4 regions of the Shinella sp. 20P9.1.1 genome follow, and region 3 is predicted to be linked to each of the others. Evidence: riboswitches for the same ligand, from Rfam matches in the RefSeq annotation. Region 3 holds a riboswitch; each other region holds the start of a gene.
The links. Region 3 has a riboswitch for cobalamin ahead of bluB (5,6-dimethylbenzimidazole synthase). Riboswitches for the same ligand answer to the same signal wherever they lie in the genome.

Region 1 (7,286 bases), on a different contig from region 3:
GCCTTCGCGCAGGCCGCCACCGGCAAGGAAGCCGGCAGCGCCGGCAAGCGCTGGGAGGAGGAGTTTTCGCTCTGGCAGAAGGTCTCGTCCGGCAGCGATGTCGCCCAGTACGAGGGTTATCTGAAGCAATATCCCAACGGCACCTTCGCCTCCATGGCCCGCCTTCGCATCGCCGAATTGCAGGCCGCCGCCAAGGAGAGGCCTGCCAAGAGCGTGACCGCAGAGGCGGAAGCCAAGGCCAAGGCCGAGGAAGCCGCCGCTGCCGAGAAGGCGAAGGCGGACGAAGAAGCGAAGAAGGCGGCCGAGGCCAAGCAGGCGGAAGAGGCGCAGAAAGCCGCTGAGGCTGAAAAGACCAAGGCTGAAGAGGAGACCCGTAAAGCCGCCGAAGCGAAGAAGGCCGCAGACGAAGCCCAGAAGGCGGCCGAAGCCAAAAAAGCCGAAGAGGAAGCCCTGAAGGCGGCCGAGGCGAAGAAGGCTGCGGAAGCGGCGCAGAAGGCTGCCGAGGCGGAAAAGGCCAAGGTCGAGCAGGAGGCCGCGCGCCTGAGGGCTGAAGCCGAGGCCAAGCAGGCCGAGGAAGCCGCCGCCGCCCGCAAGCTTGCCGATGAAAAGGCTGCGGCGGAAGAGAAGGCGAAGACCGAAGCCGCCGCTGCTGAAAAGGCCAAGGCGGAAGCCGCTGCGGCGGAAAAGGCAAAGGCTGAAGAGGCCGCCCGCCTGAAGGCGGAAGCCGAGCAAAAGGAAGCGGAAGCCCGCGCGGTTGTCGAAAAGCAGGCCGCTGAAGCCGAGCGCCTGAAGGCGGAGGCGGATGCCGCCGCTGAGAAGGCCAAGGCTGAAGAGGCCGCACGCTTGAAGGCCGAGGCGGATCGCCAGAAGGCCGAAGAAGCTGCTGCGGCGGAAAAGGCCCGTGCCGAAGAGGAAGCGGCCGCCCGCCAGGAAGCCGAGGCCAAGCGCATCGAGGCGGAAAAGGTTGCCGCCGCCGAGAAGGCCAAGATCGAGGAGGAGGCCGCCGCTGCCCGCAAGCTCGCCGAAGAGAAGGCTGCGGAAGTCGAACGCCTGAAGGCCGAGGCCGCCAAGGCGGCGGCCGATGCCGAAGCCAAGGCCGCGGAAGCCGCGCGTCTTGCCGATGAGGCAGAGAAGCGCGCCGAAGAGGCCGCCGCTGCCCAGAAGCCCGCGGATAGCCAGGAACCGGCCGATAGCGCAGATGATGCGACGGCTGCGCGTGAAAACGCGCCGCAGGACGCCGACAGCGACAATGGCGCGCGCGCCGTCGAAGAGGCGGCGGCCGCAAAACGTGCGGAAGACAAGACGTTCCAAGGCGCTGTCGCCGATGGTTCGGAGAAGGCTTACAAGGACTATCTCTACCAATATCCCCAGGGTCGCTATGTCGATGACGCCCGCAAGCGCATCGCCGCCCTGAGCGCCAAGCCGGAAACGCAGATGGACGAGGACGCGGCAACCGCCGACGCTACGCGCAAGGCCGAGCCGGTCGTCGATCCGCGCGAGACCTATATGGACCGCTCCGTTCGCGCCCAGGCCCAGCGCTACCTGAGCCTGCTCGGCTACAACACCTATGGTGCCGACGGCGTCTTCGGCCCGCGCTCTCGCGCGGCGATCGCCGCCTGGCAGGGCGCGTCCGGCTATCGCGCAGACGGTTACCTGCCGCGCCAGCAATTCCGCGCGCTGCGCGAGGCCGCGCAATATGCCGAGACCCGGCAGGCACGGCAGAATCGCCAGCGCCGCTACCAGCAGCGCGACTACGACGTGCTGGAAGGCCCCGTCGATGGCTACTATGACGGCCCCTATTACCGCGACGACGGCTATTACAACGATGGCGGCGGCGTGGTGATCATCCCCGGCTATTGAGTTTGCGACGGCCGGACGGCGGTTTTGGCACAGGCCATGCCGCTGCCGGTCGATTGACTTCCCGGGGCGGGAAGCATAATCATCAGCGATATTGGATGGTTCCTTGGTCCGGAAACGGACCGGGGAGTAAATGGGAATGTGACGCGGTGGACCCAATCAGGGCGCTGCAATCACGGCCGACCCCGCGACTGTAGAGTAGCGAGGGACGCCCATCCGGAGGGGAGGATGTTCGCGGCGAAGGGCAATGGTGCCTGAAATCGCGAAACGAGAACCAGCCGGAAAAGCCACTGGGTGGCATCACGATAGCCGGGGTTGGACGCCTCTTTTTCTACGAATCGTCCGCCTCTCGTGATTGCCGGAAAACCTGGGAAGGCGAGGGTGACCCGGAGGCGCTGACGCGCCGGACGCTGCGAGCCAGGAGACCTGCCAGACAATGAGGGCATATCGCCCGCCCAGGGGAATTTTCCCCGCTGCCTGCACGGAGGTTGTCATGGCTGTTTCTACCACGTCTTCTGTTGTTCTTTCCGCAAACGATCGTCTCGTTGCCGGCGTTTTCGCCCTGCTGCTCGGCGCCTTCCTCGTCTTCGGCGCCGGCCTTGCGAATTCGGCCGTGCTGCACGACACGGCACACGACACGCGTCACTCCTACGGCTTTCCCTGCCACTAAGGAGTTCTCGACATGATCGTTCGTTATCTCCTGGCTGCCCTGGTGGCCGGGTTGTTCTCCGGCGTGCTCATGACGGCCGCCCAGGAGGCCCGAGTCGTGCCGTTGATTCTGCACGCCGAAGAGTTCGAGGGTGAAGCCGCCCCGGCCGGCGACGGCACCACGCCCGCGACATCAGATGGTGCTGCCACGACGCAGGAGCATTCCTCGCTCGGTGCCGTGATCCTCGATGTCGCCTCGGCGCTCTCGCCTATCTCGGTCGCCTATGCCCATGAGGGCGAGGACCACGAGGACGGCGGCATCATGTTCGGCATGAGCCGCTTCTCCGGCACGCTTCTGGCAAACCTCGTCACGGGCACCGGCTTTGCTCTGCTGCTCGCCGGCTTCAGCCTCGTTTCCGGCAATCCCATCACCGTTGCCAACGGTGCGCTGTGGGGGGCTGCCGGCTGGCTTGCCGTGCATATGCTGCCGGCCATAGGCCTGCCGCCGGAGCTTCCGGGCTTCCCGGCTGCCGATCTGACCCAGCGCCAGATCTGGTGGGTTGCGACGGTCGCGCTTTCGGCGGCGGGTCTCTACCTGCTGTTCCTGAAGCCGGGCATCGTCTCCAAGGTTGCCGGTGTCGTGCTTCTAGCCGCCCCGCAGGTCTATGGCGCGCCGCAGCCGTCCGACATTTCCAGCAACGTTCCGGCCGTTCTCGGCGCGGAATTTGCCGTCGCGGCGCTCGCTACTACGCTGTTCTTCTGGATCGTGCTCGGCCTCTCGCTCGGCTTTGCCAACGAGAAGATCGCCAGGGCAGCCTGACATGAAACAGACATCGCCCGGAGCCGTCCTGGTTCTGGGCGGTGCGCGTTCCGGAAAATCCGCTTTTGCCGAAAGGCTGGTCGCCGAGACCGGCCTTTCGCGTCATTATATCGCCACCGGCCGCGCCTGGGATGACGAGATGCGCGAACGCATCGCCAAACACCGGGAAGATCGCGGAAAAGGCTGGGAAACACACGAGGAGCCGATTGCGCTCGCGGCCTGCATCAAGGATGTGGCGCGCGAGGACCGGACGGTCCTCATCGATTGCCTGACGCTCTGGCTCACCAATCTAATGCTGGAGGAGCGGGATATCACACAGGAATTCGCCGGCCTTTTGTCGGCCATCAACGACGCGCCGGGTCGTCTTGTCTTCGTATCGAACGAAGTCGGCCTTGGCATCGTGCCGGAAAATCGCATGGCGCGTGACTTTCGCGACCATGCCGGGCGGCTGCACCAGCAGGTCGCGGCCCTCGTACCGGAAGTCTATTTTATCGCGGCCGGACTGCCGCTGAAAATGAAGGGTTGAGCCTATGCTGCAACAGAAGATCCCCGCCACCGTCATCACCGGCTTCCTCGGGGCTGGCAAGACCACGATGATCCGCAACCTGCTGCAGAATGCCGGCGGCAAGCGCATCGCGCTCATCATCAACGAGTTCGGCGATCTCGGCGTCGATGGCGACGTGCTGAAGGGCTGCGGCGCTGAGGCCTGCACCGAGGACGACATCATCGAACTCACCAACGGCTGCATCTGCTGCACCGTCGCCGATGACTTCATCCCCACCATGACGAAGCTCCTGGAGCGCGAAAACCGTCCCGATCATATCGTCATCGAGACCTCGGGCCTTGCGCTGCCGCAGCCGCTGATCGCCGCCTTCAACTGGCCGGAAATCAAGACGCAGGTGACGGTCGATGGCGTCATTACCGTGGTCGACAGCGCTGCCGTCGCCGCCGGCCGTTTTGCCGACGACCATGACAAAGTGGACGCGCTGCGTGTCGAGGACGACAATCTCGACCACGAAAGCCCGCTGGAAGAACTCTTCGAAGACCAGCTCACCGCCGCCGATCTCATCGTCCTCAACAAGACGGATCTTCTCGACGCCGCCGGTGTGCTTGCCGTGCGTGACGAGGTCGCCTCGCGTATCGCCCGCAAGCCGTCGATGATCGAGGCGAAGAACGGCGAAGTCGCCGCCGCTGTCCTGCTCGGCCTCGGCGTCGGCACGGAAGACGATATCGCCAACCGAAAGTCGCACCACGAGCTGGAGCACGAGAACGGCGAGGAGCACGATCACGACGAGTTCGACAGTTTTGTTGTGGAATTGCCGGCGATTGCCGAGCCTGCCGCCTTCATCGAGCGCCTGAAGGGCGTGATCGCCGAACATGACGTGCTGCGCGTCAAGGGTTTTGCCGATGTTCCCGGCAAGCCGCTGCGCCTGCTCATCCAGGCCGTCGGCACGCGTATCGACAATTACTTCGAACGCGCGTGGGCCGCCGGTGAGACCCGCGGCACCCGCCTCGTCGTGATCGGCCTGCATGACATGGACGAGCAAGCCGTGCGCGCTGCCATCGCCGCGGCGGTGTGATTTTCGACATGAGCGTGCAGCAGTCCCCTTCGTCCTCGTTTCCGGTGCGGCCCGGCTATGTCTGGCTTGCCGTGCCGGTGGGTCCTCGGGTCAAGCCCGAGGATGACGGTGGGGAGGGGAGGTTTCGGTCTGCATCGATCGGTGCAGCAGAGGTAACCGTCGCTGCTGTGCGTCGTCCTCCTCTTCTTTCGTTGTGTCAGGGCTTGACCCGAGGATCCACCCGCACGGCACGCCGGCAAAGGGGAGGCACCGCATGCATCTCCTGCTAGCCCAGAAGGGCACCATCGCCGATGGCAAGGAGGCGATCGACCTTGGCCAGACGCCGGGCGATATCCTTTTCCTCACCGCCGCCGATACCGAACTCGCCGCTATCGCCGCAGCCCACCGAGCGCGCGGCACGGATACGCGCCTGCGCCTCGCCAGCCTCGCGACGCTGTCGCATCCGATGTCGGTCGATACCTATATCGAGCGCACGGCGCGTCACGCCAAGCTCATCGTCATCCGCGCCCTCGGCGGCGCCAGCTATTTTCGCTACGTGCTGGAGGCCTTGCTGGCGACATCCGTCGCCAACGATATCAAGCTCGTGGCATTGCCCGGCGATGACCGGCCGGACGACGGCCTGGTTCCCTTCAACCGCATCGACGACACCGACCGCCAGAACCTCTGGGCCTATCTCAACGAGGGCGGTGCCGACAATGCGGATCGTTTCCTTGCCTATGCGGAGGCCGTTGCCTTCGGTGGCGATAAGCCGGAGCCTGCGATGCCGCTCGAAAAGGCCGGCATCTGGTGGCCGGGGCGGGGTGTTGTGGATGTGGAGATGTGGCGGGAAGAGGCCACGGGTAGAATGGTAGCGGGGGAGGGATTCGAACCGCCGACGGCCGCGATCTCTTTCTACCGCGCCTATATCCAAAGCGGCGAAACCCGCCCGGTTGAAATGCTGATCGAGGCGCTGGCGGCCGAGGGCATCCGCGCCCTGCCGCTTTTCGTCTCCAGCCTCAAGGAACCCGTTTCCATCGAAACGGTCCGCGCAGCCTTCGCGGAGATCCGGCCCGAAGTCGTGCTCAATGCCACGAGCTTCGCCGTCTCCGCCCCCGGCGCCGGCCGCAAGCCGACGGTGCTGGACGAGACCGGTGCGCCGGTGTTGCAGGTCGTGTTCTCCGGTTCCTCGCGCGAGGCGTGGGAAGCATCCGGACAGGGGCTGACGGCGCGCGATCTCGGCATGAACGTCTCGCTGCCGGAGGTCGATGGCCGCGTGCTCTCCCGTGCCGTCTCCTTCAAGGCCGCCGCGCGTTACGACGAGCGCGTCGAAACCAACATCGTCAGCCTCGACCCCGTCGAGGACCGCATCCGCTTCGTGGCGAAACTTGCCGCCGGCTGGGCGCGGCTCAGGCGGGCAAAGCCGGCCGAACGCCGCATCGCGCTGGTCATGGCGAACTATCCGAACCGCGACGGCCGGCTTGGAAACGGCGTCGGCCTCGATACGCCGGCCGGTACGATGGAAGTGCTGCGCGCTATGGCTGCGGAAGGCTATGCGATCGCCGATCTGCCGGAGGATGGCGACGCGCTGATCGCCCACCTGATGGCAGGCCCGACCAATGCGGCAAACGACGGCCGTGAAATCCGCGAAACGCTTTCGCTGAATCATTACAAGGCGTTCTTCGCGTCGCTTCCGAAGTCGATTCAGGACGAGATGACCGCCCGCTGGGGTGCGCCGGAAGATGATCCCTTCGTCACCGGAGACGTCTTTGCCCTGCCGCTCGCTCGTTTCGGCGAGACGCTGGTCGGTATCCAGCCGGCGCGTGGCTACAATATCGATCCGAAGGACACCTATCACTCGCCGGATCTCGTGCCGCCGCATGGCTATCTTGCCTTCTATGCCTTCCTGCGCCAGCACTATGGCGCGCATGCCATCGTGCATATGGGTAAACACGGCAATCTCGAATGGCTGCCCGGCAAGGCGCTGGCACTGTCGGAGGCCTGTTATCCGGAGGCCGTGCTCGGCCCCGTGCCGCATCTCTATCCCTTCATCGTCAACGATCCCGGCGAGGGCACCCAGGCCAAGCGCCGCTCCGCCGCCGTCATCATCGACCACCTGACGCCGCCCTTGACACGCGCCGAGACCTACGGCCCGCTGAAGGACCTCGAAGCGCTCGTCGACGAATATTACGATGCCTCCGGTGGCGACCCGCGGCGCATCAAGCTCCTGACGAAGCAGATCCTCGATCTGGTGCGCGATATCGGCCTCGACAGCGATGCCGGCATCGGCAAGTCGGACGGCGAAGAGGCGGCGCTGCAAAAGCTCGACGCCTATCTCTGCGACCTGAAGGAAATGCAGATCCGCGACGGCCTGCATGTCTTCGGCGTGTCGCCGGAGGGGCGGC
Region 2 (7,286 bases), on a different contig from region 3:
GTTCATGCCGGCCATCAAGGGACCCTCGATGACGTGCAGTGGACGCTCCGCGTTCTGACGTGCCTCTTCGGTGTCTTCCTCGACGAATTCGGTGATGCCGTTGACGAGGGCATGTTCCAGCCGCTTTTCCACCGGCCATTCGCGCCAGGCGAGGTCGCGCTCCCGAGCCTCCTTGCCGGCCGCGCCCTTGAAGCGCTCGGCGATGTCGAGCAGGCGTTCCGTCGCGGTCCCGCCGGCCTTCGGCACGCGGTTCAGCACCACGTCCTCGCAGGCCTCGCGCAGGTCCGGCTCGATCGTGTCATAGACGGCGAGCTGGCCGGCATTGACGATGCCCATGTCCATGCCCGCCTGGATGGCGTGGTAGAGGAAGACGGCGTGCATCGCCTCGCGCACTGGCTCGTTGCCGCGGAAGGAGAAGGAGAGGTTGGAGACGCCGCCCGAGATATGGACATGCGGCAGGGTAGCGGTGATCTCGGCGGTCGCCTCGATGAAATCGACGCCGTAGTTGTCGTGCTCCTCGATGCCGGTCGCCACCGCGAAGATATTGGGGTCGAAGACGATATCTTCCGGCGCAAGGCCGGCGATTTCGGTGAGCAGCGTGTAGGCGCGGGTGCAGATTTCCACCTTGCGCGCCTTGGTGTCAGCCTGCCCTTTCTCGTCGAAGGCCATGACGACGACGGCGGCACCATAGGCGCGCACCAGTTTGGCATGGTGCAGGAAGGCCTCTTCGCCTTCCTTCAGCGAGATGGAATTGACCAGCGGCTTGCCCTGCACGCATTTCAGGCCGGCCTCGATCACCTCCCATTTCGAACTGTCGATCATCACGGGAACACGGGCGATATCGGGCTCGGCGGCGATGAGGTTGAGATATTCCACCATCGCCTTGGCGGAATCGATCAGGCCCTCGTCCATGTTGATGTCGATGATCTGCGCGCCGTTCGCCACCTGGTCGCGCGCGACGTCGAGAGCGGCTGCATAGTCGCCCGCCGTGATCAGCTTGCGGAATTTCGCCGAGCCCGTGACATTGGTGCGCTCGCCGACATTCACGAAGGGAATGGCTTCGGTCAGCGTGAAGGGTTCGAGGCCGGAAAGGCGCATGTGGCGCGGAATATCCGGGATCTGGCGCGGCTTGTGGCGCGACGCCGCCTCGGCGATGGCGCGGATATGGTCCGGCGTCGAGCCGCAGCAGCCGCCGACGATATTGACCAGGCCGTCGCGCATGAACCCTTCGATCTGGGCGGCCATCTCGTCCGGCGTCTCGTCATACTGGCCGAAGGCGTTGGGCAGGCCGGCATTGGGATAGGCGCAGACGAAGGTTTGCGCCACGGAGGAAATCTCGGCGAGGTGGGCGCGCATGGCATTGGCCCCGAGTGCGCAGTTGAGGCCGATGGAGAAGGGATCGGCATGGCGCACGGAATTCCAGAAAGCCTCCGGCGTCTGGCCGGACAGCGTGCGGCCGGAAAGGTCGGTGATGGTGCCCGAGATCATGACGGGCAGGTCGATGCCCTTTTCCTCGAAGACCTCGCGCGTGGCGAAGATCGCGGCCTTGGCGTTCAGCGTGTCGAAGATCGTCTCGATCAGGATGATGTCGGCACCGCCGTCGATGAGGCCGCGCAGCTGTTCGGCATAGGCGATCCTGAGATCGTCGAAGGTCACGGCACGGTAGCCGGGATTGTTGACGTCGGGCGAGATGGAGGCGGTGCGGTTGGTCGGGCCGAGCGCACCGGCGACGAAGCGGCGTCGGCCGTCCTTTTGCTGGGCACGCAGGCCGGCGCGGCGGGCAAGGCGCGCGCCGTCGCGGTTCAGCTCATAGACCATGTCCTCCATGCCATAGTCCGCCTGGGCGATGGTGGTGGAGGAGAAGGTGTTGGTTTCCAAAATATCGGCGCCGGCGAGCGCGTAGCGATAGTGGATGTCCTCGATGGCGCCGGGCTGGGTCAGCGTCAGCAGATCGTTGTTGCCCTGCTGGTGGCAGGCGCAATCGCCGAAACGGTCGCCGCGGAAATCGTCCTCGACCAGTTTCAGCGTCTGGATTTCCGTGCCCATGGCGCCGTCGAGCACGAGAATGCGTTCGCGGGCGGCGGCTTCGAGGGCGGCGCGGATCTCGCGACCGTCCCGCTTCGGCTGTTCGGGGCCGAACAGGTCGTCCAGGTGGGAAGTGGCCATGGGGAAACCCTCCGATGCAGTATCGTCTGCATCGGAGTTCACATAAAGATATCTTTATGTCAATATATCTTTATGTGGTTTGGCCCTAGTGCATCGGTTCATTCGCCCCAGCAAGCGAGGCGAACAGCGCCTTGAGGCGGATGATGTCAGGGTCGGCGCTTTGGCAACGGGCAAGCTTGTCCACCTCCTTCAGCGCCTCGACCGGAAGATCGGCGCCGCGCGGTTGCCAGAGCAGCCAGGAGATGAAGACGGATTCCGGCTTGCCGGTGCCGGACGGCTGGATATCGGTGAATTGAAACATTTCTTTTTCCCCAATTGAAAATTGGGGGATGACCGGACGCACGCTGCTGAAAAACTCGCCCGCGGGCGACAACAAGCGCACCCTTGGGACACCCCGCCCATGGACGTTACAGACGTGTCAGGGCAGGTCTCCTGGCTTGCGGGTCATTGCCTTTGTCTCGCCTTCCCGGTGGTTCACACCAGTGGCATGGAGCGACATCGGCTCGCCGTTCACAGTTGCGGGGGCAGCGCCGGTCTTGATCCTCCTTGGAGCATCGCACCGGCTTCCCTCTTAGCCTCCGAGCCGCATGCGACTCGGAAGACCCTGACGGCCGGAGACTGGCGTGACGCGGTAAGTAAGTCAAGGATGCGGGAACACGATGCACAGGCCCGGAACTTTTTTCTCAGCAATGCATTTGGGCTTCCGCCTGCCTCCTGCCCCTCGCTCATCTCGCCGGCGAGGGCGTGATTCACCAAAACCGCAGATGAGGGCCAATGCCGAGCCATCCCGATACGCTCAGATGTTGCAAGTCTCTGTCCTTACGGCTAAAAAATGCCGTTTTCATGCACCACGCGGCCAGGATGCCAATCAGCGTGTCGCCTGAGCCATGTTCTTTCCGTCAGCGCCATGAGGGCGTCGCATGGTGTCATGGCTGATCGCGGCACAGAGACGAAACCTGCCCGCAAAAAACCCTCCGGCGCACAGGCCTTTGCCGGATGGCTCAACATGGCCGGATCCAGATTAAGAAATATGTCCCTTCATAATACGCCGCACGCCGCCCGCGACGCAGACGCCAAGCAGATCGACTATAACGATTCGATCCGCGCCACCTATCTGACGCTGGAGGAGCTGGCCGAATGCGGCGAGGCGCTGGCGCGCGACAAGACCGCGCCGCTGCCCGGTTTCCGGCCCTTCGAATTCCGCGCCCGGCACAAGGAAAACGAGAAGGAAATCTTCCGCGTTTATCAGGCGACGGCCAAGGACGTGGAGTCGGGCGCGCAGATCACACCCGCCGCCGAATGGCTGCTCGACAATTATTACGTCATCGAAGAGGCCATCCAGGAGGTCCGCCGCGACTTCCCGCGCCGTTTCTATCGCCAGCTGCCGACCGTCGAGATCGACGGGCAGGCGGTGCCGCGCACGCTGGTGCTGGCCTGGCTCTACGTCGCCCATACCCAGAGCAACATCTCGCATGAAAGCTTGACGGCCTTCGTGCAGGGTTTCCAGAAGATCGATGCGCTGAAGATCGGTGAACTCTGGGCGCTGCCGTCCTTCATCCGCTTCGTGCTGCTCGAAAACCTGCGCCGCATCTCCAGCCGTGTCGAGCGCTCCCGCAAGATGCGCTTCAAGGCCAATGACGTCGCCGACGAGCTGGTGCGCCTGAACGATCCCGAAAAGAGCATCCAGTATCTGCGCTCGATCGAGAACTTCGTCGAGGACAACACCTTCGTCACGCAGCTGCTCTACCGGCTGCGGGATGGCCTGCAGGCGTCCGGTGTGGTGATCCAGTGGCTGGAGCGCAAGATCGAGAGCCGCGGCAGTGATCTCGAAGAACTGATCGTCTCGGAAAACAACCGCCTGTCCTCCGGCAACGCGACGATGAGCTCGCTCATCAAGAGCCTGCGCACCGTCGACGATACGGAATGGCCCGTCTGGTTCGAGAGTGTCAGCCGCCTCGACGAGGCGCTGCGCCAGGGCTCGGATTATTCCGACCTCGATTTCGGCTCGCGCAACAAATACCGCAACACGATCGAGCGTTTCGCCCGCCGCTCCGGCAAGACGGAGCTTGAAGTCACGGAGATCGCGCTCGCCATGACGGCGGAAGATGCGACCGCCCATGTCGAAGATCTCGACTACAAGGCCAATGTCGCCGCCTTCCTCGTCGGCAAGAAGCGCAAGCAGCTTGAAAAGCGTATCGGCTACCGTCCCTCCATCGTGCAGCGCATCGTGCGCTTCGGCCGCAAGCTCGACTGGTTCGCCATTGCCGGGCCGAACATCCTCTTGACGCTTCTGGCGATGATCGCGGTCTTCTATTTCCTCGATCAGCTCGATATCCCGAACGGCGCCTGGCTGATCATGCTGGTGCTCTTCGCGCTGCCGGCCTCGGAAGGCGCGTCGGGCCTGTTCAACACGCTCGTCACCTTCTTCGTCACGCCCTCGCGGCTCGTCGGCTACGAATTCAAGGACGGCATTCCGGACGATGCGCGCACGCTCGTCGTCGTGCCCTGTCTGATCGCCAAGCGCGACCATGTCGACGAACTCGTGCGCAATCTCGAGGTGCACTACCTCGCCAACCCGCGCGGCGAGATCTATTTCTCGCTGGTCAGCGACTGGACGGACGCCCAAGTCGAGGAAACCCCCGCAGACCTCGAAGTGCTGGAATACGCCAAGCGCGAGATCGCGGCGCTTTCGGCGCGTTATGCCTATGACGGCCGCACGCGCTTCTACCTCCTGCACCGCCGCCGCCTCTACAATCCCTCCGAGGGCGCCTGGATGGGCTGGGAGCGCAAGCGCGGCAAGCTGCACGAACTGAACCTGCTTTTGCGCGGCGACGGCGACACAACCTTCCTGCCAGGCGCCAATGTGGTGCCGCCTGACGTCAAATACGTCATGACGCTCGATTCCGACACGCGCCTGATGCGCGATGCCGTGACGAAGCTCGTCGGCAAGCTGCACCACCCGATCAACCGCCCGGTCATCGATGCCGAAAAAGGCAAGGTCACCGCCGGCTACAGCATTCTCCAGCCGCGCGTCACGCCGTCGCTGACGACCGGCAAGGAAGCCTCGACCTTCCAGCGCATCTTCTCCGCCGACCGCGGCGTCGACCCTTACGTCTTCACCGTCTCGGACGTCTATCAGGACTTCGCCGGAGAAGGCACGTTTACCGGCAAGGGCCTCTACCATGTCGACGCCTTCGAGGCGGCCGTGAAGGGCCGCATCGGCGAAAACGAAGTGCTCAGCCACGATCTGCTTGAAGGCTCGCTGTCGCATTGCGCGCTGGTTACCGACGTCGAACTCATCGAGGACTTCCCGACCCGCTACGGCACGGAAACCTCGCGCCAGCATCGCTGGGCGCGTGGCGACTGGCAGCTCCTGCCCTACCTTTTCAACCCGGCCAACGGCATTTCCATGCTCGGCCGCTGGAAGATGTACGACAACTTGCGCCGCAGCCTCATCCCCATCGGCTGGCTCGTCGCCTCCGTCATGGGCTGGTACTATATGGAACCGCGTCAGGCGTTGATCTGGCAGCTCGTGCTGATCTTCCTGCTCTTCGTCGCGCCGACCCTGTCGCTGATCTCGGGCATCATGCCGCGCCGCGGCGACATCGTCGCGCGCGCCCATGTGCACCGGGTCATCTCCGATATCCGCGCCTCCAATGCGCAGGTCGCGCTGCGCATCGCCTTCATCGCCCATTCGGCGGCGCTGATGGCGGACGCCATCGTGCGCTCGATCTACCGCACCTTCGTCAGCCGCAAGCTGATGCTGGAATGGCGCACGGCCGCGCAGGCCGACAGCGCCGCACGCGGCGGCATTCTCGACCATTACAAGGCGATGTGGCAGGCGCCGGCGCTCGCCGTGCTTTCCGTGGCGCTTGCTACGATCTCGGATACGGGCCTGCCCTTCATCGGCGTGCCCTTCGCGCTCGTCTGGGCGCTCTCTCCGGCCATTGCCTGGTATGTCAGCCAGACGGCCGAAACCGAAGACCAGCTCGTCGTGTCCGACTATGTCGCGATGGAACTGCGCAAATACGCCCGCCGCACCTGGCGCTATTTCGAGGATTTCGTCACCGCCGAGCAGCATTATCTGCCGCCGGACAATTTCCAGGAAACGCCGCAGCCGGTTCTCGCCGAACGCACGTCACCAACCAATATCGGCGTCTACCTGCTTTCCGCGATTTCCGCGCGCGATTTCGGCTGGATCAGCTTCGAGGAAACGGTCCGCCGCCTCGAGCAGACCATCGCCACCATCGACGGGATGCCGAAATATCGCGGCCATCTCTACAACTGGTACCGCACCAACACGCTGGAAACGCTCGGTCCCCGTTACGTCTCGGCGGTCGACAGCGGCAATCTCGCCGGCCATCTTATCGCCGTCTCCTCCATGTGCCGCGAATGGGCGGAAGCGCCCTCGGCGCATCTGCAGGGCAGTCTCGACGGCATCGGCGACGTCGCCTCGATCCTCTCTGAAACGCTGAAGAAGCTGCCGGACGACCGCAAGACCGTGCGCCCGCTGCGTCGCCTCATCGAGGAGCGCATCGTCGGCTTCCAGAACGCGCTCGCTGCCGTCAAGCGCGAGCACGAATTCGCCTCCATCCGCGTCATCAACCTCTCGGTGCTGGCACGCGACGTCAACAAGCTGATCGTCAATCTCGACCACGAGATCAAGTCGGCCGACAGCGGCGAGCTGGCCAAATGGGCGGGCGCGCTGGTCGCGACCTGCGAGGCGCATATTGCCGACAGCGTCTTCGACCTCGGCTCGATCGAGGGCCTGCGCAACCGTCTCATCGTGCTGCGCGACCGCGCCCGCGACATCGCCTTCTCGATGGATTTCGGCTTCCTGTTCCGCCCGGAACGGCGCCTGCTGTCCATCGGCTACCGCGTCGAGACCAACGAACTCGACGAGGCCTGCTACGACCTTCTCGCGTCCGAAGCCCGTCTCACCAGCCTCTTCGCCATCGCCAAGGGCGACCTGCCCACCGAGCACTGGTACAAGCTCGGCCGTCCGGTCGTGCCGGTCGGTTCGCGGGGCGCGCTGGTCTCCTGGTCCGGCTCGATGTTCGAATATCTCATGCCCCCGCTCGTCATGCAGGAGCGCCAGGGCGGCATCCTCAACCAGACCA
Region 3 (7,286 bases):
TGATTGAAAGATGGCCGCCGGTTCCCCCGGCGGCCGTTTGCGTTTCTAGGTCCCGGAAAGCTCCAACCGGCGCGCGATGCCAATCGCCCGAAGAAAAGCCTCGTCGTGGCTGACGACGAGCAACGCGCCGTCATAGGCCCGAAGCCCCGCTTCCACCGCCTCGATGGAATCGATGTCGAGATGATTGGTCGGCTCGTCCAGGATGAGCAGCGGTGGCGGTGCCCCGCCCCCGAGCACGCAGGCAAGACCGGCGCGCAGAAGCTGGCCGCCGCTGAGGCTCCCTGCACTCTGCAAAGCCGCATCCGCGCGGAACATGAACCGCGCCAGCGCCGCCCGGCAGGCATTCTCGTTGGCCTCGGGATGGAGACGGCGAAAATTGTCACGAATGGAGAGGCCGGCATCGAGCAGGCTGACGCGCTGGTCGAGCATGGCGAACTCCGTGAAGACGCGCACGCTTCCTTCGGAGGGCAGCAATTGCCCTGTGGCAAGGCTGAGCAGCGTCGTCTTGCCGGAGCCGTTCGGCCCGGCCACCGCAATGCGCTCCGGCCCGGTGATGGTGAAGGAAAGCCCTCGAAGGATCGGGCGTTCCGGTTCATAACCGGCCGTCACGCCGTCGAGCTTCAACACCGTCTTGCCGGCGGCGAGATGCGTCGGCGGCACGGCAACGGTGAGCGGTTGCAGAACCTCGATCCGTCCCCGTGCGGTCGCCATGGCCTCCGCCGCTTGCGCCTGCCGGCTTTCGGCAAGACGTGCCTGCACACCGCCTGTTACCTCGCTGCGCTCTTTCATGGCACCGAGCATGATGCGGGGAATATCGCCCTTCGCCCTCTTGCGCTTGCCGGCGCCATCCTTGCGCGCCTTGCGCTCGGCGACGGCCTGCACCGAGCGCGCGAGATCTGCCGCGTGCCGTTCCGCATCGGACAACTGCCGCTGCGCAGCCGCCAGCTCCAGCGCCTTGCGCTCGCGGTAGGCGCTCCAGTTGCCGCCGTAGCGCGTGGCGCCGAGCAAGGTGAGTTCCACGATCGCATCCATGCATTCCAGCAATTCGCGGTCATGGCTGACGACCACCGCACCGGCACGCCAGCCGGAAAGCATGTCGACGACGGCCTGCCGGCCCTCCCGGTCGAGATTGTTGGTCGGCTCGTCCAGCAGCAAAAAATCCGGCTCGTGAAAGAGAAGGGCCGCAAGGGCTGCGCGCGTGCGCTGGCCGCCTGAAAGGGCGGCAAGTCGCGTTTCGGCCATTGCATTCAGCCCGACGCGGGCGAGCGCAGCGGCAAGGCGCGTTTCCAGCGTCCAGTCCGCATCCGCCAAGGCATCGGCTTCCGCTTCGCCGCATTCGGCTCGGCGGAGAAGGTCGAGCGCATCTTCGATGCCGAACAGGCTGGCGACCGTTTCCTCCGCCCCGACCTGCACGCTCTGGCGCAGCACGCCGATGGAACCATCGACGGTCACGGTGCCGGAGAGCGGTCGCAGATCGCCGTTGATCAGCTTGAGCAAGGTCGTCTTGCCGACGCCGTTGCGGCCGACAAGACCGGCGCGTTCGCGACCGAAGCTCAGATCGAGATGGGAGAGAAGCGCGTGGCCGTCAGGCGTGGACCACGAAATTTTCGAGAGGGTGATGGAAGGCATGGATACGAATTTCCCCGAGGACAAAACGACGTCGATTTGTGGTCGGGTTGAAATTCATGCTGCACCATCCGGTCGGTGTTGACGACGGGCGTGATATAGAGCCCGACCGGCGGCCTTGCAAGGGCAAGCCGCCAATCGGGGTATTCGAAGCCGTCAGGCCACCGGCGGCTTGTCGAGACGCTTGGACCATTCATCGGCCTTGCCAAGGCCGGCATCGCGCCAGGGCGAGCCCTTGATGCCGAGCTTGCTGCGCAGGCGCATGCCGGAGATGATCCAGCGGTTCATGCCCGAGGCGATGAACGGCAACGAGGCAATGTGCAAGCCGGTGAACGGCAGGAACGGATTGCGGCGCAGCGAGCCGTAGATCTCGATGCGCGTCGTCGTCTTGTAGCTCGGGCTGCGGGCGTGAAAACCATGCGTATCGGCAACGATGAGCGTGTTGGCCTTCACGGTCATCTTCACCGGCTGACCGTATCCGAGCGCACCGAGCTCGTCCGGCATGATGCGCAGCGAGCCACGGGCGGAATAGATGTTTTCGATCGCATCGGCGTTTTCACTGATGCCGCGCTCCCAGGCGAGCCGCTGCGGCGTCATTTCGTGTGAGCCCGGCACATAGGCGAACGGACCGTCCTCTTCACCGACATCGCGCAGGAACAGCCAGGCCTTCGCCGTCGGCTGGAACGTGTCGCTGTGCAGCGCCGTCTGCGGATCGGTCGAACCGGCCGCAACGACGGACGGCAGGGCCATGACGATCTGAACCACCAGCAAGGGCTGGCCGGAATGGGAGGAGACGTAGCGCAGCAGGTTGGTCAGGCGCGGATCGTTGCGCGCGGCCTTGAACCCCGGCAGGGTTTCGAGGTCGCTGTCATCGATGATCGCGCGGCGCGTGACCGTCGCGCCCTGCTTCATGTCGTAGCGCTCGAAATCGCGCTCGGCCAGTTCGCGCGTGACGGCGGCAAAAACCTCCGGCGACAAAAAATTCTCGATCTTGACGAAGCCGGTCTCGGCATATTGCCGGCGGTGGTCCGGCGCGACGAGGTTTTCCAGCTTCCTGCGGCGCCAGGCGGCCATGCGCATGGCCAGCGACACGCGTTTTTCATGCAGGCCCTTTTTGTTGAGCCACTTGCTGCCGATAACAGGATTGTCGGCAAAGGATTTCGCGCCCGATGCGAGTTGCAGCGCATAGAGAGGGCTCAACAAGACTGACGATATCTTCATGGTCACCTGCCTGCGGGATGATTGCGCCGCCGGAAGGCGACCGTGCCGTAACCGGCTGCTGCATATATGCCGAGAGTGCTACACCAAGCCCCCCGCGAGATCAATTGCGCCGTCCGCGCAAAGCTGACCAGATAATTCATATTATCTCTTCGGCCGTTAATCACAAATCCGGGAGCGCGTTGCACGGCGCGCGCAGTGGCTTATGATAGGAACATGATCAAGGTGCGCCTCGGGCCGCCTTCCAAGCTCTCTTACGGGATATCAGGACGTGAAAGGACGCCTTCGCCTTTTGTTTGCGCTCGCAACCGGCCTGTCGCTCCTCGTTTCGGGCGGCGCGTCGGCGTCCGACGTGTGCGAACGGATTCAGGCGGAACTGGCAAACCTCCCTCGGGTCATGGTCGACACCACAAGCGCGCGCAAATATGCCGGCGCGATCGCCCGCCAGAATATCCAGTTGCGCAAGGCCAAGAGCGACCAGCGCCGCCTCGGCTGCTCGTCCGGCAGCATCACCGTCTTCGGCGGCGAGAACGAAGCGGCCTGCGACACGCTGGAAACAGTCATCGGCAAGATGGAGCGCAACCTCTACATCCTCGACCGCAAGCGCCGCGAATTTGCCGGCGGCATATCCTCGCAAGGACCGCGCAGCCGCCTGCTCGCCACGCTGGAAACCAACGGCTGCAACGACGACGCGAAGGTGATGCCGATCGCCGCGACCGAAACCCTGCGCACCTTGCAGGACGATACGCGCACCCTGCCGCTGGGCACCATGCCTGAAGACAGCGGGCGATTGCAGCTGCGCTCGCTCGGTGGCAGCGCCGGCCATGGCAATCTGCGTACCGTCTGCGTGCGCACCTGCGACGGCGGCTTCTTCCCGATCTCGTCGGGCGCGACGCCGCTCGATTTCCGCCGCGACCAGAAGGTCTGCGCGATGATGTGCCCGCAGACGGAGACGCAGCTTTTCTACCAGTCGATGACACCCGGCCAGGAAACCGAGCAGATGACGTCCACCGTCACCGGTCGGCCTTACCGCGATCTCGAACATGCCTTCAGCTACCGGACCCGCGATCTCTCGAAAGCCGGCACCTGCGGCTGCAATCTCTCCGCCTATTACCAGGAGATGATCAAGCGCCAGAAGGCGATGAAGGGCGAGACCGCTGGTACGAGCGGGGGCACGACAGAGGAAGCCCTGCCGGAAACCGGCTCCATCACGACGATCACAACCCGGCAGGACAAGCAGGAAACAGCAAAAACCCCTGCCAAGATCGAGGACCGTGACTACGATCCCACGCATAGCAAGGTGCGCACCGTCGGCCCCGCCTTCTTGCCGGAAAACGAGTCCGCCATCGATCTCGGCCGCCCGGCCGATGCAGGCGTCAACTGACCGGCTTTATGCAGTCGCCGGCCAACGCTCCTCGAACACCAACTCTTCCAGCGGCAGGCGCTGCCGCCATCCCTTCACCGCCAGTTCCGGCTCCGCATACAGCTGATCCACGAAGCCGACGCAGAGCCAGGCAACGATTTCGACATGGGCGGGAATGCCGAGAATGTCGCGGATATCGCTGTCGTGGAAGATGCTGACCCAGCCGACGCCGACCCCTTCCGCCCGCGCCGCGAGCCAGAGATTCTGCACGGCGCAGACCGTGGAATAGACGTCCATGCGCGGATTGTGCGTGCGGCCCAGCACCACCGTGCCACCCCGCGTCGGATCGCAGGTCACACAGATCGACAGCGGCGCCTTCAGGATGCCTTCGAGCTTCAGCGCGCGGTATTGCGCCTGCCGCTCGCCCGAAAACATATCCGCCGCCTCGGCATTGGCCTTGAGGAAGGCGCCATGCACGGCACGGCGCGTTTCCTCGCCGCGTACCAGCAGGAAATTCCACGGCTGCATGAAGCCGACGGACGGCGCGCTGTGCGCGGCATGCAGCAGGCGGCCGACGAGATCGTCGGGCAAGGCATCGGGCAAAAACTGGTCACGCACGTCGCGGCGCGTTTCAATGGCACGATAGACGGCCTGCTTGTCCTCACACGGAAAAGCGCCCGCCCGGACGAGAGCGTCCGAGAGTTCTGTTCGCATCGTTTTCTCCCCAACAATGCGTCCAACCTGCCGCCGTCCGCGCGGTTCGGTCTATCTCGCCAGGCCGGTCTTCTGACTTCGGTTCACACGGCCCGCACCTGCCTTCCCGGTTCAAGAACCAGTGGCAAAAGCTTGAATCGATTCAAGCTTTGGAGTGCACGCCATCCCCGTCACAGCGTTGGGCACGTTCCGGACCTGGATATTGCACCCGCACCGAATTCCCGATTCTCCCGCATGTCGCGGGCACCTGACTGAAAAGGATATGCGCACGGCTTTAGGGCACGATCAAGCCCGCCCGCGCCGCGCACCTGTCTCATAGCGTCTCGGCGGCTTCAGGCAGCGCGCGCCGCACCCGCTTCGGCCACCGTGCCAGCATCGATATCGCCTGCATGAAAGGCACGGTTGCGGCCGGCATGTTTGGCCGCATAGAGCGCGGCATCGGCCATCACCATGACATCGTGCAGGCTGCCGCCGTGATCCGGGAACTGGGCAATGCCCGCGCTGCCGCCAATGAGCAGAAGCTGGCCGTCATAGGCGATCGGCACCTGCGCATCAAGGACCAGCGCCTCGGCAAGCGCCACGAGGGTTTCGCGGGAAAAATCGCCATTGAGAAGAATGGAGAATTCGTCGCCGCCGAGACGCGCCACCGAACCCTGTTTGCCGACACGATCGGAGAAGCGCCGGGCAACCGCCTGCAGCACGATATCGCCCGCCGCATGGCCATGACGGTCGTTGACCGCCTTGAACTTGTCGAGATCGAGGGCAAGGATCGCAAAGGGCTTGCCGTTGCCCCTGGCGATGGTGCGACGCACCTCCTCGTCGAAGCCGCTGCGGTTCTTCAGCCCCGTCAACGGATCATGCCGGGCGAGGAAGGCGTTTTTCGCCTCGCTGCGCTGAAGCGCCCTGACCAGCGCGGAAAAGCGCAGGGTCACGAAGAGCATGACGCCGGCAAAGACCAGCACGAAAATCGCGATCTGCGGAAGAGCCGAGCGCCAGACGAAGGAGCCCGGCATATTGGGCCGCCAGGAGGCGACCATCGGATTATACGCATCGCCACCTACGGGCGTCATCACGAGGCCCGGCTCCTCGGTGACGATGGGCGTGAATCCGAGATCATGCACGCCGAGCCGCCGCTCGGCACTGGACAGCATCTTCTGCGACACCGGCTTGACGGTGATGAGCAGGGTCGGCTCCAGACGGCTTGCGGGAATATAGAGCGATTTCGGAACGACGGCCTGCACGACGACGATGCTCATGACGCGGTCGATGAGCCGCATGCCCGAGACATGGATTTCCGGCAGTGCCGGGGTCAGGAGATCCGGGTCCTCCTTGGCGCGCGCCACCTGCCAGCCACCCCGATCGGGCGACAGTGCCTCGCGATAGGCCCGCTCGGCGCGGCGGGTGAGATCGCTCATCCATTGCAGCTTTTCACGCGCCTTGCGGTCGGAAACCTTTTCGCCACGATGCACGCCGAGGATTTTTTCACCATCCGGCGAGGTCAGGATCATCCAGGAGAAGCCGAAATCGGACCACATCCAGTCGCGCATCTGGTCACGCACGAAATCGTCGTCCGGCATGCCGTGGGCAAGTGCGCTAAAGCTCTTGTCCCAGAAGGACAGCTGGCTCTGATATTGCACCACCTGGTCGATCTGGTGGCTGAATTCGTTGCGGACCAGCGTGCGCTCGGTCTCGGCGACAAAACTGTCGGCGCGTTCGATGGCATAGTCGAGGACGAAGAAGTTTGCCGCGCCGAAAAGCCCGACGATCATCACGGCCGCAGCGCGAATTGCGAAACTCACCCTGCGCCGTTTTCCCGTCCGGCCTTCTTCAGTCCTGCCCGTCATCGTCACCCCTGCCTGCCCCCGCCCGGTTCCGGGCATTGTTGAACAGAGGCTAATTGGCAGACCGCAAAATTCACTTAAACAGGCTGGTGAGCGAAAACTTAACGCATATGCACCACAAATTGTGATCAGACCGGCGCGTAACGCACAAAGGCGAATTCGCTGCCGTCCGGCGACCAGTTCGGCACGTTCATCGTGCCCTGCCCACCGAAAAGATCGAAGAGAATCCGTGCATTGCCGCCGTCCATGTCCATGAGGCGCAGCCGCACGTTAAGATCGCGCGGATGATCGAAGACATCGCCGTCATAGGACAGCACAAGCAGGTGTTTCCCATCAGGCGACGGATGCGGAAACCAGTCGCCAAAGGGGCTGTCGGTGATGCGGGTCGGCTCGGAACCGTCGGGACGCACCCGCCAGATCTGCATGCGGCCGGTGCGGCTGGAATTGAAATAGATCCATTCCCCATCCGCCGAATAATCCGGCCCGTCATTGCGCCCTTCTCCAAAAGTCAGCCGCTTTTCCTC
Region 4 (7,286 bases), on a different contig from region 3:
ACTTCCAGCAGACGCTGCGGCTCCAGCACCTTAGCCGGCGTGCCCAGCGCCACGATGCGCCCACCCTGCATGACGGCGATTCGGTCGCAGAACATGGCGGCGTGGTTGAGATCGTGCAGGGCCGCAACGACCGTCAGCTCCTGCTCGCGCACCAGCTGGAGCAGGCTGATCTGGTGGCCAATATCGAGATGATTGGTCGGCTCGTCGAGCAGCAGGATCGGCGATTGCTGGGCAAGCGCTCGAGCGATATGCAACCGCTGCCGTTCGCCGCCTGACAGTGTGTGCCAGAGCCGGCCGGCGAAATGCGCCATATCGACCTCCTCCAGCGCCCGGTCGACGATGGCATCATCGGTCCGCGACCAGGGCGTGAGCGCGCCGAGATAGGGCGTACGGCCGAGCTCGACGGCCTGGCGCGCGGTGATGCGCTCGGTCGTTTCCGCCTGCTGCTCGACAAAGGCGATGCGCCGGGCGATGGCCTGACGGCCGTGATCCGAAAGCGGCGTGCCGTCGAGCAGGACGGCGCCGGCCTGCGGCTTGCGGATGCCTGACATCAGCGACATCAGGCTCGTCTTGCCGGAGCCGTTCGGGCCGATGATGCCGAGGAATTCGCCGGGGCGCACATCCAGCGAGACATCCGACAGGATGGTCGCACCACCGGCCGACCAGTGCAGGTTTTTGGCAGACAGTGTCACAGGGCAGACCTCCTCTGGCTGAGGATGAGCGCGAAGGCGGGCGCGCCGAACAGTGCCGTGATGACGCCGATGGGCAGGACCTGGCCGGGGATGATGACACGCGACAGCACGTCCGCCGCGATCATGAAGATGGCGCCGATCAGCGCCGAGGCCGGCAGAAGCAGGCCATGCCGCACGCCGACCACCATGCGCGCGGCATGGGGAATAACGAGGCCGACGAAGCCGATCGAGCCGACGATGGAAACCATGGTCGCCGTCATCAGCGCGGAAATGGCGATCAGCACGACATAGACCCGGCGCACGGGAATGCCGAGCGAGGCGGCCGATTCCGTGCCGAAGGTGAAGGCATCGAGCGCGCGGGCGTGCCACAGGCACACGAGAAGCCCGAGGATCGCTACCGGCAGCGCCAGCCAGACATCCGGCCAGCGCACGCCCGAGAGATTGCCGAGCAGCCAGAACATGATACCGCGTGCCTGCTCCGCGCTCGCCGCCTTGGTGACGATGAAGGAGGTGAGCGCGTTAAAGAGTTGCGAGCCCGCGATGCCGGCCAGGATGATTGCGCTCGTGCCGCGCCCGGCGCGCAAGGCGAGCGCGCTGACGAGGCCGAAAGCGACGAGCGCGCCGAGGAAGGCGCCGGCCGGCAGCGTTAGGGCACCGGCCCCGATACCGAGAATCGCCACGCTGACGGCACCGGTCGAAGCGCCGGCGGAGATGCCGAGAATATAGGGATCGGCCAGCGCATTGCGCAGCAGCGATTGCAGGATGACGCCGCAGAGCGCCAGGGCCGAGCCGCAGCAGGCAGCCACCATCGCCCGGCTCAGCCGGTAGTTCCAGATGATGCCCTCGTCGATCGGCTCCAGCGGGTAGCCTGCATGCCAGAGGCGGTTGGCCACCGTCTTGGCGACCACGTCGAGAGGGATGGCCGTCTCGCCGACTGCGGCGCCGACGCCGAGCGCAAACAGCAACAGAAGGAGCGCCGCGAAAGCGGCGCCCGTCCGAAGCAGGATGGGACGATCGGAGATCACTTGGCCAAACCAGCCTTTTCAATAGCATCGGCCAGACGCTCGATGCCTTCGATGGTACGGATCGTCGGGTTCATCGCCTGAGCGTCCATGTCGAAGACATAGTTGCTCTTCACCGCCGGCATGAGGCTTGCGACCGGGTCGGTCTTCAGGAAGTCGAGCTTCGCCTCAAGGCTGTCGAGCGGATAGCGGCGGCGCTCCATCGAGCCCGCGACGATCATCGTCGGCGCGGCCTTGGCGATGGTTTCCCAGCCGACGGTCGGCCATTCGTCCTCGGTCTTGATGATGTTTTCGATGCCGAGCGCCGACATGATGTAGCCCGGCGCGCCGTTCTTGCCGGCGACATAGGGATCGGCATCGGCGGCGCTGGAGAACCAGAAGACGGCCGAGAGCCTGTCCTTGGCGGCGGCAACCTTGGCACGGGCCGCCTCTTCGCGTGCCTTCAGCGCGGCAACGACCTCTTCGCCCTTGTCCTGGATATCGTAGATCTGCGCCATCTCGCGGATCTCCTGATAGACCAGCTCCATGGTGAAGACCTGATGGCGGACGCCGTCGCTGGCCGCGCTGTTTTCCTTGCCGACGCAATCGGACGGCGAGGTGTAGACGGGAATGCCGAGCTCCTCGAACTGCTCGGGCTTGGCAACGACGCCTTCCGGCCCGACCTGCCACTGGAACTGCACCGTGACGATATCCGGCTTCTTGGCGAGCACGCTTTCGAAGCTCGGCTCGTTGTCGGCCAGACGGTCGATCCTGGCGTTGACGTCTTCATAGCCCTTGATGACCGGGCCGACCCACAGCGCCGTGCCCACCACCTTGTCGGCCAGGCCGAGCATGTAGAGGATTTCGGTCGAGCTCTGGCCAATCGAAACGGTCTGCGTCGGCGCCTTCTGGAAGGTGACCGGGCGGCCGCAATTCTGCAGCGTCAGCGGATACTGCGTCTCGGCGGCCTGGGCCGTGCCGGAGGCGATGAGGGTTACCGCGCCGGCAAGGGCGGAAGCGAGGGATGCGGCGCGCAGGGCCGCGGAAAACAAGGTCATGGATTTCTCCCGGAGAGTGAAGGCGTGCGGGCTCAGCCGATGGACCACGAAGGGCGCACCGAATGCGGTCGGGAGAAAACGATTAGGGGTCTGCCGCGGGCGGCAGTCTGGCTCGTCATGGCGTCTCCTGTTCCGGGCTTCCCCGCCCGTGACTTGGATCTGGAGTGCATGGCAAGCAGCACTCTCGGCTCTGACGGCAGGTCTCCTGGCTCACGGATATCTGCTGCCTGTCTGCCTTCCCGTGCAAACGCACAGTGGCATGACGCGAGACGCGTCACGAGGACAGGCGGCAATCCGCCTACAGTTGCGGGGGCAGCCACGGAATGGGTCCCTGTTGGGTCATCCGCACCGTGTTCCCTATTAATCCCCTGGGAGTCATCCTTCGGGGAACCGTCGTCCCATCCTTAGTCCGCACCGTTCGGCGGCGTCAAGGTGACGGTGAAAATCAGCTTTCGAAATCCCCGAAGACATCCTGCAGGCGTGTCAGCCGGTCGACACGCTCGCTCACCTCGTCGCCCATCTCGACGATGATGTTGCTCAACATGAGATCCATCACCGCCGTCATGGTCGCGGCGCCATCCCAAAGCGGCCCGTGCGAGCCGGGCACGATGAGGCAGATGTCGGAGACTTCCGGCCCCCAGGGGCAGAATTCATCGGTCAGCAGCACGACCTTCACGCCGGCCCGCCGGGCTTCCAGCGCCAGCGGCCGGGCCTTGGCGGCAAAGCGGCGTACGTCGTGCAGGAAGAGCAGCCGCCCCTCGACGGAGCCGTCGAGCACTTCGGCATAGGTGCCGTTGACGCCGTCGACGAATTGCACGCGCGGGCGGGTGTAGGAGAGCTGGCTTGCAAAATACTGCGCGATGCCGCGCACGTTCTGATAGGCGGCGACATAGACCTCCGTCGCGCCGATCAGCGCGTCGATCGTCTGCTGCCATTCCGGCGCGGTCGTGATGGCGTAAATCTCGCCGAGATTGTCGATCTGCTGCTGGATGAGCCCGGCGAGCAGCTTGCCGTCCTTGCGGTCCTGCTCCAATCGCCCGACCTGTCCCTTGACCTGCCAGGCGGGGTTGGAACTGCCGCGGCGCAGCTCGCTCTTCAGCTCGTCGAGCCCGTCGAAACCCATGCGGCGCAGATAGCGGCCGATGGTCATGGGCGAGAGTTCCAAGCGCTGGGCGATCGACCGCGCCGTCTCGAAGGGCAGCTCGGCGATGTTGCGCTCGATGTAATGGGCGATCAGCTTGTCGGATTTGGACCGCCTGAGGTCGTCGGACTGAACGAGCTTCAGAATGCGTTTCGACACGTCGCCCCTCTCTTCGAAATCCCGCCCGTCCAAAGACGGGCGGGTATCAACCGCACTCACACCGGGCTCATTGCGCCGTCTTGACCCGCGTCCAGACACGGTCCACCTGACGCAGGGCCGGACCCAGATCCTCGAATATCTGGAGACGTGCCATCGTCTCGGCCGGCGGGTTGATTTCCTTGCTATTCTTGATCTTTTCCGGGGTCAATTCCCGCGCCGGCACGTTGGCGGTGCCGTTGGTCTGCTGCGAGACGTTGAGAGCGACGATTTCCGGGCGCGTATAGAACTGGAGGAACTTGATCGCGTTGTCCTTGTTCGGCGCGGTTTTCAGCACGCAGATATCCTCCTGGTACATGGTCGCCCCCTCCTCGGGGATCACGTAGCCGAGGTCCTTTTCATTGGCGAAGATATCCACCATCGCACCGACGAAGGCGTGCCCGGCCGCCACGTCGCCCGCTTGCACCATCGGACGCTCGTCATAGGTGAAGGCCGCCACATCCGGCTTCATGGCGATGATCGTGTCCGCCGCCTGCTGCAATTCGGCCGGGTCCGTCGAGTTGATCTTGTGGCCGTTCAGGATGAGGCCGACCGCCAGCACTTCGCGCATGTCGTCGAGCAGGGTGAATTTCAGGCCCTTGGCCTTCACGGTCTCGATCAGGTCCTTCCAGCCCGTGATATCCTTGCCGAGCACCTTGCGGTTGTACATGATGCCGACCGAACCCCAGGCATAGGGCAGGCAATATTCACCGTTCGGGTCGCTCTTGGCGCGCAGGAAGGCCGGATCGATATTCTTGAAGCCTTCATATTTGTTGATGTCGGTCTTCTCCAGAAGATCGAGCTTGGCCATGATGTCCTGCATATGCACGGACGGGAAGACGATGTCATAGCCCGTGGCGCCGCCCTGGATCTTGGCCAGCATTTCCTCGTTGGAGGAATAGGTCGAGAGGTTGACCTTGATCGAGGTTTCCTCCTCGAACTTCTTCAAGACCTCCGGATTGATATATTCGCCCCAGTTATAGACGTTGAGCTCGGCGGCGCTGGCCATGCCCGTCGTGGCCATGAGCACGGCGAGCGAAAAAGCGGCGCGGCGAAAGCCGGACAGACCGGCATCATGCGATTTCGGCATCGAATAGTCTCCTCTGATGGTTTGGCCCGTCGTGGCCCCGGCGCTTTCCTTTGCACCGTCTTTCCCGTCCCGGCTTCTTTCGGCCGTTGACTTGGATGAACAAATGGTATCCAGATATCTAAATCGCACAAGCGTTATTTTTATAACATTAATGGGGAACGACGATGCGAGATTCCATAGTCCGCCTGGAAAAGGCGGCGAAGGCCTTTGCCACGCCCGAGGGACAGACCGTGACGGCGCTGGACGCGATCGACCTCGATGTCATCAGCAACGAGTTCCTGACGCTGCTCGGACCATCGGGCTGCGGCAAGACCACCCTGCTCCAGGCGATCAGCGGCTTCGTCCAGCTCGACGCCGGGCGTATCCTGATCGACGGCGAGGACATGACCGACCGACCGCCTTATCGCCGCCCGGTCAACACGGTGTTCCAGAACTACGCGCTCTTCCCCCATATGACGGTCGGCGAAAACACCGGCTATGCGCTGGAAGTCGCCGGTGTTGCTAAGGCGGAACGCACCCGGCGCGTCGGCGACGCGTTGCGCATGGTCGGGCTGGAAGGCATGGAGGGCCGCAAGCCGCGCCAGCTCTCGGGCGGACAGCAGCAGCGTGTGGCGCTTGCCCGCGCCATCATCGCCCGGCCGAAGCTGCTCCTGCTCGACGAGCCGCTGTCAGCGCTCGACAAGAACCTGCGCCAGTCCATGCAGATCGAGCTGAAGACGTTGCAGAATGAGCTCGGCATCTCCTTCATCTTCGTGACGCACGACCAGCAGGAGGCGCTGACCATGTCGGACCGTGTCGCCGTGCTCTCGGGCGGGCGCATCCAGCAGCTCGACACGCCGCGCGCGATTTACGACCAGCCGAAGAACAGTTTCGTCGCCACCTTCGTCGGCGCCAGCAACCTCTTCGAGGGCGAGGCCGGCAGTGGACAGCTCGTCACGAAAGACGGTCTTTCCATTTCCCATGGCCGGCCGGGCGCGACCGGCACGGCAACCGCGCTCATCCGCCCCGAGCAGTTCTTCATCGCCCAACCCGGCGACAGCGCGCCGAGCCTCGATGTCGATCTCGAACAGATCGTCTTCGTCGGCTCGACCTTCGAACTGTTCGGCCGGACAGTGACCGGTCGGCGCGTCATCGCGGAAATTCCCGCCGTGCGACGCAGCCTCGTCGGCGAGATCGAGCAGTCGCGCCGCGCGCGCCTTGCCTATGATCCCGCGGCGGTGCACCTCATTCCGGCGGAGGCGGCCTGACATGACGTCGATTGCCTTTCGCCGCCGCGTCCAGCTTGCCGTCCTGCTCGGGCCGGTCTCGCTGTTCCTGGCGGTCTTCTTCCTCGGCCCGCTCGCCATCATGATCGTGACGAGCTTTCTGGCGCCCGGCCTCTACGGCGGGGTGGAATGGACCTGGTATCCGCACAATTACGGCCGCATCCTTGGCTTCGCCGATCCGATGTTCGAGGATTTCGATCCAATCTACATCGCGATCTTCCTGCGCTCGCTGAAGATTGCGGCCATGACGGTCGTGGCGACACTGCTCGTCTGCTATCCGGCCGCCTTCTGCATCAGCCGGCTTTCGGACCGGTGGAAGAATTTCTGCCTCTTCCTGATCACGCTGCCCTTCTTCACCAGCCTGATCGTGCGGCTGTTCATCTGGGTGCTGATCCTGCGTCCGACCGGCCTCGTCAACGAGGTGCTGCTCGGCACCGGCGTCGTCGCACGTCCGCTCGACCTCATCTATACGGACGGCGCGATCATCCTCGGCATGGTCTATGTCTTCATCCCCTTCATGTTCATGCCGGTCTATGCCAGCGTCGAAAAGCTCGACTGGACGCTGGTGCGCGCCTCGCTTGATCTCGGCGCCGGGCCAATCCGCACCTTCCTGCGCATCATCCTGCCGCTGACGGCGCCCGGCATTGCCGGCGGCGCGGTCATCGTCTTCATCCCCGCGCTCGGCAATTTCGTCGTGCCGGCCATTCTCGGCGGCGCGAAGGTCATGATGCTGGGCAATCTCATCGAGCAGCAGTTCCTCGCCGCGCGCAACTGGCCCTTCGGCTCGGCGCTCGCCATGATGGTGATGACCGTCATGCTGGTGCTGCTCTTCATCCACGTCGTC

Region 1: linked by a shared signal. The riboswitch ahead of AC27VQ_RS22585 (CbtB domain-containing protein) and the one ahead of bluB (5,6-dimethylbenzimidazole synthase) in region 3 are both predicted to bind cobalamin.
Region 2: linked by a shared signal. The riboswitch ahead of AC27VQ_RS15875 (hypothetical protein) and the one ahead of bluB (5,6-dimethylbenzimidazole synthase) in region 3 are both predicted to bind cobalamin.
Region 4: linked by a shared signal. The riboswitch ahead of AC27VQ_RS01210 (ABC transporter substrate-binding protein) and the one ahead of bluB (5,6-dimethylbenzimidazole synthase) in region 3 are both predicted to bind cobalamin.

Annotation. Positions count from the first base shown of each region.
Region 1 is NZ_JBYOLC010000016.1:22,519-29,804, forward strand. Features, by position in the region: gene AC27VQ_RS22580 (peptidoglycan-binding domain-containing protein) at 1-1,860, shown strand, start outside; cobalamin riboswitch at 1,940-2,305, shown strand; gene AC27VQ_RS22585 (CbtB domain-containing protein) at 2,351-2,527, shown strand; gene AC27VQ_RS22590 (CbtA family protein) at 2,540-3,325, shown strand; gene cobU (bifunctional adenosylcobinamide kinase/adenosylcobinamide-phosphate guanylyltransferase) at 3,327-3,851, shown strand; gene cobW (cobalamin biosynthesis protein CobW) at 3,856-4,905, shown strand; gene cobN (cobaltochelatase subunit CobN) at 5,159-7,286, shown strand, end outside.
Region 2 is NZ_JBYOLC010000008.1:195,961-203,246, forward strand. Features, by position in the region: gene metH (methionine synthase) at 1-2,166, opposite strand, end outside; gene AC27VQ_RS15875 (hypothetical protein) at 2,252-2,467, opposite strand; cobalamin riboswitch at 2,572-2,788, opposite strand; gene AC27VQ_RS15880 (glycoside hydrolase family 94 protein) at 3,197-7,286, shown strand, end outside.
Region 3 is NZ_JBYOLC010000006.1:72,949-80,234, reverse strand. Features, by position in the region: gene AC27VQ_RS12355 (ABC-F family ATP-binding cassette domain-containing protein) at 46-1,629, opposite strand; gene AC27VQ_RS12350 (phytanoyl-CoA dioxygenase family protein) at 1,783-2,847, opposite strand; gene AC27VQ_RS12345 (DUF2865 domain-containing protein) at 3,116-4,228, shown strand; gene bluB (5,6-dimethylbenzimidazole synthase) at 4,235-4,921, opposite strand; cobalamin riboswitch at 4,967-5,187, opposite strand; gene AC27VQ_RS12335 (sensor domain-containing diguanylate cyclase) at 5,254-6,720, opposite strand; gene AC27VQ_RS12330 (TolB family protein) at 6,891-7,286, opposite strand, start outside.
Region 4 is NZ_JBYOLC010000001.1:263,642-270,927, reverse strand. Features, by position in the region: gene AC27VQ_RS01220 (ABC transporter ATP-binding protein) at 1-692, opposite strand, end outside; gene AC27VQ_RS01215 (FecCD family ABC transporter permease) at 689-1,717, opposite strand; gene AC27VQ_RS01210 (ABC transporter substrate-binding protein) at 1,714-2,751, opposite strand; cobalamin riboswitch at 2,930-3,161, opposite strand; gene AC27VQ_RS01205 (MurR/RpiR family transcriptional regulator) at 3,197-4,051, opposite strand; gene AC27VQ_RS01200 (polyamine ABC transporter substrate-binding protein) at 4,119-5,111, opposite strand; gene AC27VQ_RS01195 (ABC transporter ATP-binding protein) at 5,342-6,424, shown strand; gene AC27VQ_RS01190 (ABC transporter permease) at 6,426-7,286, shown strand, end outside.